Regions from separate parts of the Marinobacter sp. MA genome, predicted to be linked through region 1. Evidence: predicted binding sites of a transcription regulator. Region 1 holds the regulator's gene; the other holds the start of a gene.

Region 1 (5,419 bases):
GAAGCCAAACGACTGGAACAGCAGTGCCAGCTCCTGATCCTTCCGGCCAACAACTCTCTGCTTCACCATATCCCGAAGTTCGTACATCGACATACCGGTGGTGTTCACATACAGGTCGGAAAGCTTGGAAAGTGGTTCAAGCAGCTTCTTCTCGCTGGTAATGGCTTCCCTGAGGGAGGTCTTGTCGTCACTCAGCGGGTGTTTTCTGCGGGTGGCGTGGAAACGCTGGAGAAGTGACTGCTCGTCGGCATCAAGGAAGATAATTTCAACGGTAACCCCGGTCTCCTGGAGGCGCCGGTAAATTTCCTCGAAATTGGCGAGCTCGCCGGAAAGGTTGCGCGCATCAATGCTGACCGCCATCTTGCCGAGCCGGCCGGGCTTGGTCTGGCTCGCGGCTTCCCGGGTGAGAGGAAAAAGCAAGCCAATGGGAAGATTGTCGATGCAGTAGAACCCGAGGTCCTCCAGCACATGAAGCGCGGTACTTTTACCCGAACCGGACCTGCCACTGACGATAATCAGCTTCATGACCAAATCACCTCCACTGCAATGAAAATCAGCCGCCTGAGGCGGTCATGCGCTGGTACAGCGTGCCGGCGTCCTCACATTGCCGGAGGCGATCACAGAACGACCGCTCATTGAACTTCTCTGCCAGTTGGCTGAGCAGCTCCAGGTGTTCGCTGGTTGCCTCTTTCGGGACGATCAGGGCAAAAATCAGATCCACCGGCTGATTGTCGATGGCATCGAATTCAACGCTTTCTTCGAGCGTCATCAGCACGCCCACCACGTGATCAAGGCCCTCCAGGCGACAGTGGGGAATGGCGATCCCCTGGCCAATGCCGGTACTGCCCAGACGCTCACGGGAAATGAGGTTGTTGAAGAGCTGGGTCTCGCTGAGCGTATTGTCCTGGTGGTTTATTTGCTCGGCAATAAACTCCAGGGCCCGTTTCTTGCTGGACGCAGGTACCCTGCAGAGGGTGAGCTCCGGAACAAGAATAGTGTCTATGGTCAGGGATGTGTCGCTCATGGATCGACTGCGTTTCCGTTAAAAAAAAGGCTGCGACACGTTGTTCATGTCGCAGCTCGATTAGATGACTTGCATGAAAACAGCCAGTTAGCGAGAGCCGTTTCCGTGCATCCGGTCTACATTCTTTTCCTTGTGCTTGAGGATCTGGCGGTCCAGTTTATCGATCAGGGCATCGATGGCTGCGTACATGTCCTCGTTTTCTGCCTTTGCGTGAATCTCACCACCAACCACGTGCAACGTGGCTTCCGCAATCTGGCGCACCTTTTCCACTTCCAGGGTCACCTGGCAGTTACTGATGTGGTCGAAGTGACGCTCGAGCTTTTCGAACTTCTCTGAAACGTAATCTTTCAGTGCGGGAGTCAGTTCTACGTGATGGCCTGAAATATTGAGTTGCATAGGCGTCTCCTGTTGTCATCGTGCCGGCTCCCGGGAGCCGGTCTGGGTGCTGGCGCATTGTGCGCCGGCGAATACGGTGTTGCGCCCCGCACCGGGGTATTCAGACCAGCCGCTTGCGCTCGTTGGACGGCGGAATGTGCATGGCCTCCCGGTACTTTGCAACGGTGCGTCGCGCAACCTTGATTCCCTGTTCTCCTAGCATGGCTGCAATTTTACTGTCGCTCAACGGCTTTTTGGGCGTTTCCGCGGCAATCAGCTTCTTGATCATCGCCCGGATGGCCGTGGAGGAGCATTCGCCGCCCTCGTCAGTGCTGACGTGGCTGGAGAAGAAATATTTCAACTCGAAAATGCCCCTTGGGGTATGCATGTATTTCTGGGTGGTTACCCGTGAAATCGTCGATTCATGCATTTCTACCGCCTGGGCGATGTCTGAAAGAATCAGCGGCTTCATGGCTTCCTCGCCGTGATCCAGGAATCCCTGCTGGTGTTCGACAATACGGGTCGCCACTTTCAACAGGGTCTCATTGCGGCTTTGCAGGCTCTTGATAAACCACTTGGCCTCCTGCAACTGATCACGCAGGAAGGTGTTGTCGGCACTGCTGTCCGCACGCCTTATAAGTGAAGCATAGCTGGCATTCACCCGAATGCGCGGGGCAATTTCCGGATTCAGCTCAACACGCCAGCGGCCATTGTGCTTGCGAACGATAACGTCCGGAATGACATAGTCGGGTTCGGCGCGATCAATCACGTCGCCCGGCCGCGGGTTAAGGCCGGTGATCAGAGCCAGAACCTCTCGCAACTGGTCTTCTTTCAGACGGCTGCGCCGCAGCAACTGGGCGTAGTCACGGTTGCCCAGCAGATTGATGTAGTGGGTAATCACCAGTCGCGCCTGGGCCAGCCAGGGCGTCTCGGGTGGTAGCTGGTTGAGCTGGATCAGCAGGCATTCCTGCAGATCCCGGGCAAACACCCCTGGCGGATCAAAGTGCTGGAGGCGGTGCAAGACGGCTTCCACTTCATCCAGTTCCAGAGGGTCTTCCTCGTTCTCATCCAGCAGTCCGGCGTGGATTTCTTCCAGAGGGCTGGTGAGATAGCCGCGCTCATCCACAGCGTCCATCAGGGCATGGGCAATGGCCTGGTCCCGTTCACTCAGCGGGGTCAGATTGAGCTGCCATTCCAGGTGATCCTGAAGTGTTTCGGTGGGCGAGTTGCGGGTCTCGAAATCGTGATCGTTCTCGTCGTCGTTGCGGGCGGCCGGCGCGGGCGCGGACTGGTAGATGTCGTCCCAGGCGGTGTCTACCGGCAGGTCGTCCGGAATGTTGTCCGGAATGTCGTTTTCGGAGGACCAATCCGGGCCATTCTCTGATTCGTCCCAGTCGCTCGAAGGTTCCGGCGCTGACTCGGCCGCGGATTCTTTCTCGCTAGTCTCGCGCTCGTCGTTCTCGGCGGTTGCGTCAGCCTGATCATCGTCCTCGGATGTCTCCAGCATGGGGTTGGATTCCAGTGCCTGCTGGATTTCCTGTTGGAGGTCGAGGGTGGAGAGCTGGAGAAGCCGGATCGCCTGTTGCAGCTGGGGCGTCATGGTCAGGCTCTGACCCAGCTTTAACTGTAAGGAGGCTTTCATAACCATGGTTCAGGATCCGTCACTCATCAGCGCTTTGTGTCATAAGTCGTGAAAAATTCTATATATGCCGGTTACTTGCCGTCGTTTTATTTTACCCTAGCAAGTTCTTTGCCGAGTTTACTTGCTACAGGTCATCAAAACAATGAGCCTTTCGGTGTCACAGCCTGAATTCATCGCCCAGGTAGACTTCCTTGACTTGCTGGTTGGCCAAAATCGCATCGGCATTGCCGGAGGCGATGATGTGGCCTCCGGAGACAATGTAGGCGTTCTCGCAGATGTCCAGGGTCTCTCGCACGTTGTGATCGGTAATCAGAACGCCAATACCCTTGTCACGCAGATGCCGGATGATGTGCTTGATGTCGCTTACGGATATCGGGTCGACACCGGCGAAGGGTTCATCCAGAAGTATGAAGGCCGGTTCCATGGCCAGCGCCCGGGCAATTTCCACCCGTCGCCGTTCCCCTCCCGACAGGGCCATGCCAACGCTGTCCCGGATATGGGTTATGTGGAATTCTTCCAACAACTCCTCGAGCTTTTTCTCTCGATCCGCTTTGCCCAGCCCCCGACGGGTTTCGAGGATCGCCATGATGTTGTCGCGTACCGACAACTTGCGGAACACCGAGGCTTCCTGGGGCAGGTAACCGATGCCTTGCTGGGCGCGTCCGTGCATCGGCAGTGGCGTAATATCCCGGCTGTCGATGGTGATGCGGCCACGATCGGCAGGGACCAGACCGACGATCATGTAGAAGCAGGTGGTTTTCCCGGCGCCGTTGGGGCCAAGCAGTCCCACTATCTCCCCACTGCGAATTTCCAGGGAAACGTCGATCACCACTTTTTTCTGCTTGTAACTCTTTGCCAGGTTACTGGCTCTCAGAACTGCCATCGGTTTCCTGTCTGTCAGTGCGTCTGTCGGCGCTGCGTGGCTGAATCACCATCTCTACCCGGCCGCTGCCTTCGCCCGTGTCTGCGCCGCCTTCAGCGGTCACTACCCGGCCGGCGGTATCATAATGAATGACGTCGCCGCGGAACAGGTTGCCATTCTGCTCGATGACTGCTTCGCGTTCAAAGGTCAGCCGACTGTCGGTGGCTGACCAGGTAATGTTCAGGGCGCGTGCGTCGGTTTCTCCTTCGCCCTCTCGTGCCGGCTGCCGGTATCTGGCCGGGGTGCCGGAGGCCTCGATCCGGCTCAGCCCGACCTCGGAGCGATATAAGACTACCCGATCCGCGTTCAGCCGGGTGTTGCCCTGCTCAAGTTCTACATCCCCGGTGTAGGTGGCAATGCCCTGACCATCGTCGAGGCGTGCATTGTCTGCGGTAACCTTGATGGGGGTGTCGGAATCAAGGTCGAAAGCGGCCGCCGGGCCGATCATCGCGGCTGTCAGCAGGGCAACCAGCAGGCGCCGGTATCGGTTAGTTTCCGGTTTCATAGCGTCCTTCCACCTGGGAGTTCAGTTCCAGAATCCGCTCGTCTATCCACGCTTTCATGCCCGTGGCCCGGGTAATACCGGAAACGTCGCGTATTTCTACGGGTGCATCTGTATATACCATGCCCCGGTCGTTATCCAGGGTCAGGGTTGATGTTGTCAGGGTGGCGTCCCGTTTTCCAATCGTGCGCTGAATCCGGACATTGTCCGTCAGGTACACCAGATTCTGGTTCTGTAGCAGGCTGCCATTCTCGGCTTCAACAATCCAGGGTAGGGCGCCGTCGCCGCCATAGAGTTCGGCACGGGGAGAGTCCATGGTGGCAAGGTTGCCTTCCTCGAACTGTTCGATGCGAGGGCTGGAGAACCGGATCTTCAGGTTCCCTGATTCGTCGAAGGAAGTGTACCGACCATTTACCACGAAGCCGTCTGGCTCGGCATCGCCCCTCAGCGCCGCTGCCTCATCATCGATGACCGGCGGCTCATCGCTTTGCCAGAGCAAAAAGACGGCTGCCACCACGGTGCCAGCCAGCGCCAGGGTTCGCAGCCAGGGCCGGTCCGGGAGCCAGTTCACGCCTCGGGCTCCAGATAGGGTGCCAGTGTAGAATCAAGCTTGCCGTGGGCGGTAAGCAGCAGATCGCAGGCTTCCCGCACCGCACCTTCTCCGCCTCGAGCGTGGGTGCAGTAGTCCGCATGTTGCTGCACCAGCCAGTAACCGTTGGGTACGGTGATGCCGAGCCCGGCGAATCTTAGCGCCGGCAGATCTGGCAAATCGTCGCCCATATAGGCGATGGCTTCCGGACCAATGTCCATGGTGCTGACAAGCTCCTGCAGGGCCACTTTCTTATCTTCGCGCCCCTGCATAAGGTGAGGTATGCCAAGATCGCGCATCCGTTTCTCAGTCAGCGGCGACTGCCGGCCGGTAATAACAGCGACGGTAATGCCGGCTGCCATAAG
Region 2 (5,419 bases), 1.7 Mb from region 1:
TGCCGCTTGGCATCTGGCTGACCTGGGTTCTGGTGCATCGCATCAACCCCATCGCGTTCGGCTGGTCCCTGCCCATGGCGGTCTATCCCCGGTTCTGGCTGGAGCTTGGGGTGCTGAGTCTGCTGATTGGCCTCAGCATCGGCCTGCTGATGATGCGCCAGTTGAAATCACCAACGGTTGCCCCTGTGAACGCCAACGCGCTGGCGGGAGGTGAGCGATGAGACGCTGGATACTGATGTTGTCCATCGTGGTTCTGGCCGGTTGTTCGGAGTCACAACAAGAAGCAGGGTTCGCCGGACTGGCAGGTGTCGCAGAAAACGACGCCGAAGTGCCCTTCCTTCAGCCCGGGCCGGGCGACCGCCTGATATTTCCCGATGATTTCGGCCCGCACCCGCAACACCGGATCGAATGGTGGTATCTGACCGCCAATTTGAGGACTGAAGAAGGTGAGCCGTTGGGCCTGCAATGGACCCAGTTCCGCCAGGCCATTACGCCCAGGCCGGCAGATGCTGAACCTCCTGAGGCAGCCGAGTGGCCCCTGGAAGCGGCCTGGATGGCCCATGCCGCGGTGAGCTTTGATGCCCGGCACTACTTTGCAGAGAAACTGGCCCGGGGCGATGTCGGCCATGCCGGCGCACAGGCGCAGCCACTGGCCGTCTGGCTGGACGACTGGCAGCTTGAGGCAACATCCGAAAGCGAGTCATGGCGGTTGCAGGTGGCGGCGGATGGCTGGTCCTACGACTTGTCCCTCTCGATCAATGGCAAGCCTGTTGCGCACGGTGATAACGGCTTCAGTGCCAAATCCGCCGATGGTGAGGGTTCGATGTATTTCAGTCTGGTGGACCTGCACATCGAGGGTACTGTCACGCTGGGTAATGAGACACTTGAGGTTGCGGGCAAGGGCTGGTTCGACCGGGAGTGGAGTAGTCAGTTTCTCAAATCGGGCCAGCAGGGCTGGGACTGGTTTGCGCTGCACCTGGAGTCGGGTGACAAATTGATGGCTTTCCAGCTCCGCGAGGAGGACGGCGGTTTTCGTTCCGGAACCTGGATTCCGGCTGATGGCGAGCCGGTAGCGCTTCAGCCCAGTCAGCTTCGCATTCGCCCGGAGGAACCAGACGCCCGGGGCTTTCCCCGCCTTTGGCGTCTGGAGGTTCCGGATTACGGAGTGAGCCTTGAAATTTCGGCGCCCCCTGGAAACTACCTGAATGACGGGCTTTACCCTTATTGGGAAAGCCCGGTCACCGTCGCCGGCAGCCACTCTGGCGAGGGCTACATGGAATTGACCGGCTACGGCGACTGAACACCCAGTGCTTATTCGACCGCGTTTGCGCCAATCCGGTGGATGCTCAGGTCCGCCCCGTTGAACTCTTCTTCTTCGGTCAGACGCAGTCCGGAAATGGCGTTGATAACCCCATAGACAATCAGACCGCCCACAAAGGCCACCACCACGCCGGCCACCGAGCCGATGATCTGGGACATCAGGCTGACGCCGCCGAGACCACCGAGTGCCTCCTGGCCAAAGATGCCGCAGGCAATCGCGCCCCAGACACCACAGACACCGTGCAGGGGCCAGACACCCAGGACATCGTCCAGGCGCTCGATCTTGGCCTGGGCCCACTCGAACAAATACACGAAGATGGCGCCGGCGACGCCGCCCGTTACCAGGGCACCCACCGGGTGCATCAGATCAGAGCCGGCACATACCGCCACCAGCCCTGCTAGCGGACCGTTGTGGATAAAGCCCGGGTCCTTGCGGCCCAGCAGCATGGACACCAGGATGCCGCCGACCATGGCCATCAGGCTGTTCACGGCCACCAGGCCGCTGATGCCGTCCAGGGTCTGGGCGGACATGACGTTGAAGCCGAACCAGCCGACGGTCAGGATCCAGGCGCCCAGGGCCAGGAAGGGAATGTTGGAGGGGGCAAAAGCCACCACCTTGCCGTTACGGTAGCGCCCATTTCGTGCACCGAGGACCAGAACGGCCGCCAGGGCGATCCAGCCGCCCACTGCATGCACTACAACGGAGCCGGCGAAGTCGTGAAAGGACGCACCAAACTGGTTCTCCAGCCAGCCCTGGAAGCCATAGTTGCCGTTCCAGATCAGCCCCTCAAAGAAGGGATAGATAAAGGCAACAATCAGGCCAGAGGCAATCAGCATCGGATAGAACTTTGCCCGTTCAGCGATACCACCGGAGACAATCGCGGGAATGGCTGCGGCGAAGGTCATCAGGAAGAAAAACTTCACCAGATCATAGCCGTTGGCGGCGGTGAGCTCGGCGGCACCGCTCATGAAATGGCTGCCGTAGGCAATGTAGTAGCCGATGAAGAAATAGGCCACGGCAGAGATGCCAAAGTCGGTCATGATCTTCACCAGGGCGTTGACCTGGTTCTTGTGGCGAACGGTGCCTACTTCCAGAAAAGCAAAGCCGGCATGCATGGCCAGCACCATAATGGCGCCGATGAGGATGAACAGCGTGTTGGCGCTTTCAGTCAGGGTGTGTACTGCACTCGTGATGTCCACGGGTTTTCGCTCCTGATGTTGTGTGTCCGGCCTCTAGCGGGCCGCTTTACGTTGAAATGTGCATTGATGAGGTGCAGCTAAAGCAAGAGCTGTTCCAAAATAATGCATTTCAAGCGCGGAAGGGCAGTTGGGTGGTTCTGGACAGATGTGGGAGACGTGTTTTAGAGCCAAAGTGCACTAGCATTGTGCGTTTTGGTGTCGGGCGCACCAAAATAGAGTGCGCTTACCAGCTGATTTCGTTTGATGTCGAGCTGTCGGATTCGATCCCGAGTGCCGACTGGTCATCGTCCGATTCGGACTGGATCAGTTCCCGGAGGCGAACCTCCTGTTCCTGCATCGGGCCGGAGAGATCAATGATGATTTCCACGCGCCGGTTCTTGGCCCGGTTTTCTGCTGAGCTATTCGGAACTCTGGGTTCGGTATCCGCCAGTCCGGTGACGGAAAGTCGCGTGGGTTCAACCTGGTCCCGGGCGACCAGCACGTTGGCCACCGCGGCGGCCCGGGCAGCCGACAGATCCCAGTTGCTGTAGAAGCGATCGGTACGGATAGGCACGTTGTCGGTGTGGCCCTCAATGGTCAGGTCGCCGGGGATGCCCTCAATAACCTCGGCCATGTCCAGCAACAGGCCCTCAAATTCCCAGGTCAGCTGAGCCGAACCTGAGGGAAACGAACCTTTTTCTTCCACCCGGATCACGATCCGCCGCTGATCCTCGCTTACATTGATGCGCCCATCGGCGATCGCCGGCTCCAGCACCTTGAGGATTTCGTCCATGGTTTCCTGCAGCTGCTCTTCCATGGCAGCCTCCACGGCCATGTCGGTCGGGCTTTTCAGGGTCTGCAGCTCGGGGGCTTCCTCTGTGGTGGTCTGTTTGACCTCGTTGACCACGGTGGGCTCGGGCGGTGCGGGAGAAAACTTGTCGAAAATGGGGCTGGTACCCTTGGGTATTTCCAGGGCCGGCACGTCCCGCTGAACGCCGAAGGCTTTGGAGAGTTCACCGGCGATCTGCTTGAACTTCTGGGCATCAATCTCCGAGAAGGACAGCAGCAACACGAAGAAGCACATCAGCAGGGACATGAGATCGGCGAAGGTAACTACCCACGCCGGAATCCCCGGTTTTTCCTCTTCAGGCAATTCATCCATGGTCAGGCGCCTTCAACTGCAGCCGCTTTCTCGCGTTCCTTGGGGGGCAGGTAGCTCGACAGCATCTGCTCGATGATCCGGGGATTGGTGCCTTCCTGAATGGCCACCAGGGCATCAATGTACAGCGACTGCATGCGCGCTTCCTCGGTCATCCGCAGGGAGAGCTTGTCGGCAATCGGAGTCGCGATCATGGTGGCAATCATGGCGCCATACAGTGTGGTCAACAGTGCGACCGCCATGGCAGGGCCGATGGACTTCGGGTCTTCCATGTTCGACAGCATCTGAACCAGACCAATCAGCGTGCCGATCATGCCCATGGCCGGCGCCACATCGGCCATGGCCGTGAATACCTTGGCGCCAGAACGGTTGTGGTCGAGGGTCATCAGGCGTTCCTTGTTCAGGAGCTCCTTGATAGTCTTGCCGTCCTGACCGTCCACCAGCATCTGTATACCCTGGGCCAGGAACGGGCTGCTGATCTCTCTATCCTCCAGCCCCAGGACGCCTTCTTTGCGGGCCACGTTGGCGATATCCACCAACTCTTCAATGCTGGCCTGGGTTTCGGGCAGCTTGAACTTGAAGGCCCGAGCGGCCGCTTTGAAGGCGCCAAGAAACTGGGCGACGCTGAACTTGGCCAACACCACGAACATGGTGCCACCCACGACAATCAGCAATGAGGCAGGGTTGATAAATACGGAAGGTGAAACACCAAGAATAACGGCGGATGCAATCAGCAGAATAGCGCCGGCAAGACCGATGAGAGTGGCTAAATCCACGACAACTCCAGATTTGATTCAGGTGTTCCTACAGCAGGGGCGGGAGAATACCGTCAGTTCAGAAATTAATCAATTCGCACTGACCCGGTTTTCAGATTCTTCCTGATGTTCCTTCCACGCAGCGTAGCGGAGCAGATCGGATTCTACCAGTTTCAGACACAGGGCCACGACGCCGGCATCGTCGATAAATCCGAAGCCGAACAGAAGGTCGGGAATGACATCCAGCGGATTCAGCACGTACAGGAGTGCCCCTGCCACTGCCGCGATTGTCTTCCAGGGTACGCTCCGGTAATTGCCGTACCAGTAGTCGCGGATCATGGAAAACATCAGCTTGATGTCGCCGCTGAAGCGTGCCAGCTTGCCGCTACCCTTCACCTTTTCTTCAATCGCGCGTTGCCGTTCAAGCAGAGTCTCAAGGTCGGACCGGTGTACCTTGCTGGCCTCGGCATCGAGTTGCTCCCGGGCATCTTTCTGGTTGAACACTGCCATTGCATTGGTTCCTTGCTTGTTACCTGAGTGTTCATGATCGCGCAGCCATGCCGGCAATGCCAATGGTGCGACGCTTACCGATGCTTGTACTGGGTCGGGCAATAGCCCCGACTCACCCCTTCGGGCCGCAACTGGCGGTGCTTGGTGCTGCGTCCGGTTACCCGCTTGCGCCAGAGCCGGAAGCTTGAAGGCTTCAGCTCACGTCGCATCAGGTGGATGACGTCTTTCTCCTGAAGGCCATAGAGGGCTTCGATGGCCTCGAAGGGGGTGCGATCTTCCCAGGCCATCTCGATAATGCGGGAGAGGTCTGCAGAGTCGAATTGCGCGGACATGGGCTGCTCTCGGTTTTGATCGGGTTTCCGGAGATTACGTCCGCATCGGCCGCTCGTCTCACCCGCATCGGTTTATTGATAATGCTTGTGCAGCCGGGCCGGAATCTGGGCGAGCTGTTTGTCCACCAGTGAGCGCATGGCCCGGGAAATGGGCCGGGTATCCA

What was found. Region 1 encodes sigma-54, which starts transcription at its own class of promoters, with help from an activator protein. Its sites were predicted from a motif close to ANTGGCATNNANNTTGCTNT; they were not measured.
Region 2: a site for sigma-54 is predicted at 2,600-2,619, ahead of NUW46_RS01455 (ammonium transporter). Genes of this name have one in related genera too.

Annotation. Positions count from the first base shown of each region.
Region 1 is NZ_CP103058.1:2,949,768-2,955,186, reverse strand. It holds gene rapZ (RNase adapter RapZ) at 1-525, opposite strand, end outside; gene ptsN (PTS IIA-like nitrogen regulatory protein PtsN) at 554-1,024, opposite strand; gene hpf (ribosome hibernation promoting factor) at 1,112-1,420, opposite strand; gene NUW46_RS13650 (RNA polymerase factor sigma-54) at 1,521-3,041, opposite strand; gene lptB (LPS export ABC transporter ATP-binding protein) at 3,199-3,924, opposite strand; gene lptA (lipopolysaccharide transport periplasmic protein LptA) at 3,902-4,468, opposite strand; gene lptC (LPS export ABC transporter periplasmic protein LptC) at 4,452-5,036, opposite strand; gene NUW46_RS13630 (KdsC family phosphatase) at 5,033-5,419, opposite strand, start outside.
Region 2 is NZ_CP103058.1:339,488-344,906, forward strand. It holds gene NUW46_RS01445 (FtsX-like permease family protein) at 1-221, shown strand, start outside; gene NUW46_RS01450 (lipocalin-like domain-containing protein) at 218-1,300, shown strand; gene NUW46_RS01455 (ammonium transporter) at 1,312-2,520, opposite strand; gene NUW46_RS01460 (flagellar motor protein MotB) at 2,744-3,661, opposite strand; gene pomA (flagellar motor protein PomA) at 3,664-4,434, opposite strand; gene NUW46_RS01470 (YkvA family protein) at 4,504-4,923, opposite strand; gene NUW46_RS01475 (TIGR03643 family protein) at 4,998-5,255, opposite strand; gene NUW46_RS01480 (tRNA-uridine aminocarboxypropyltransferase) at 5,328-5,419, opposite strand, start outside.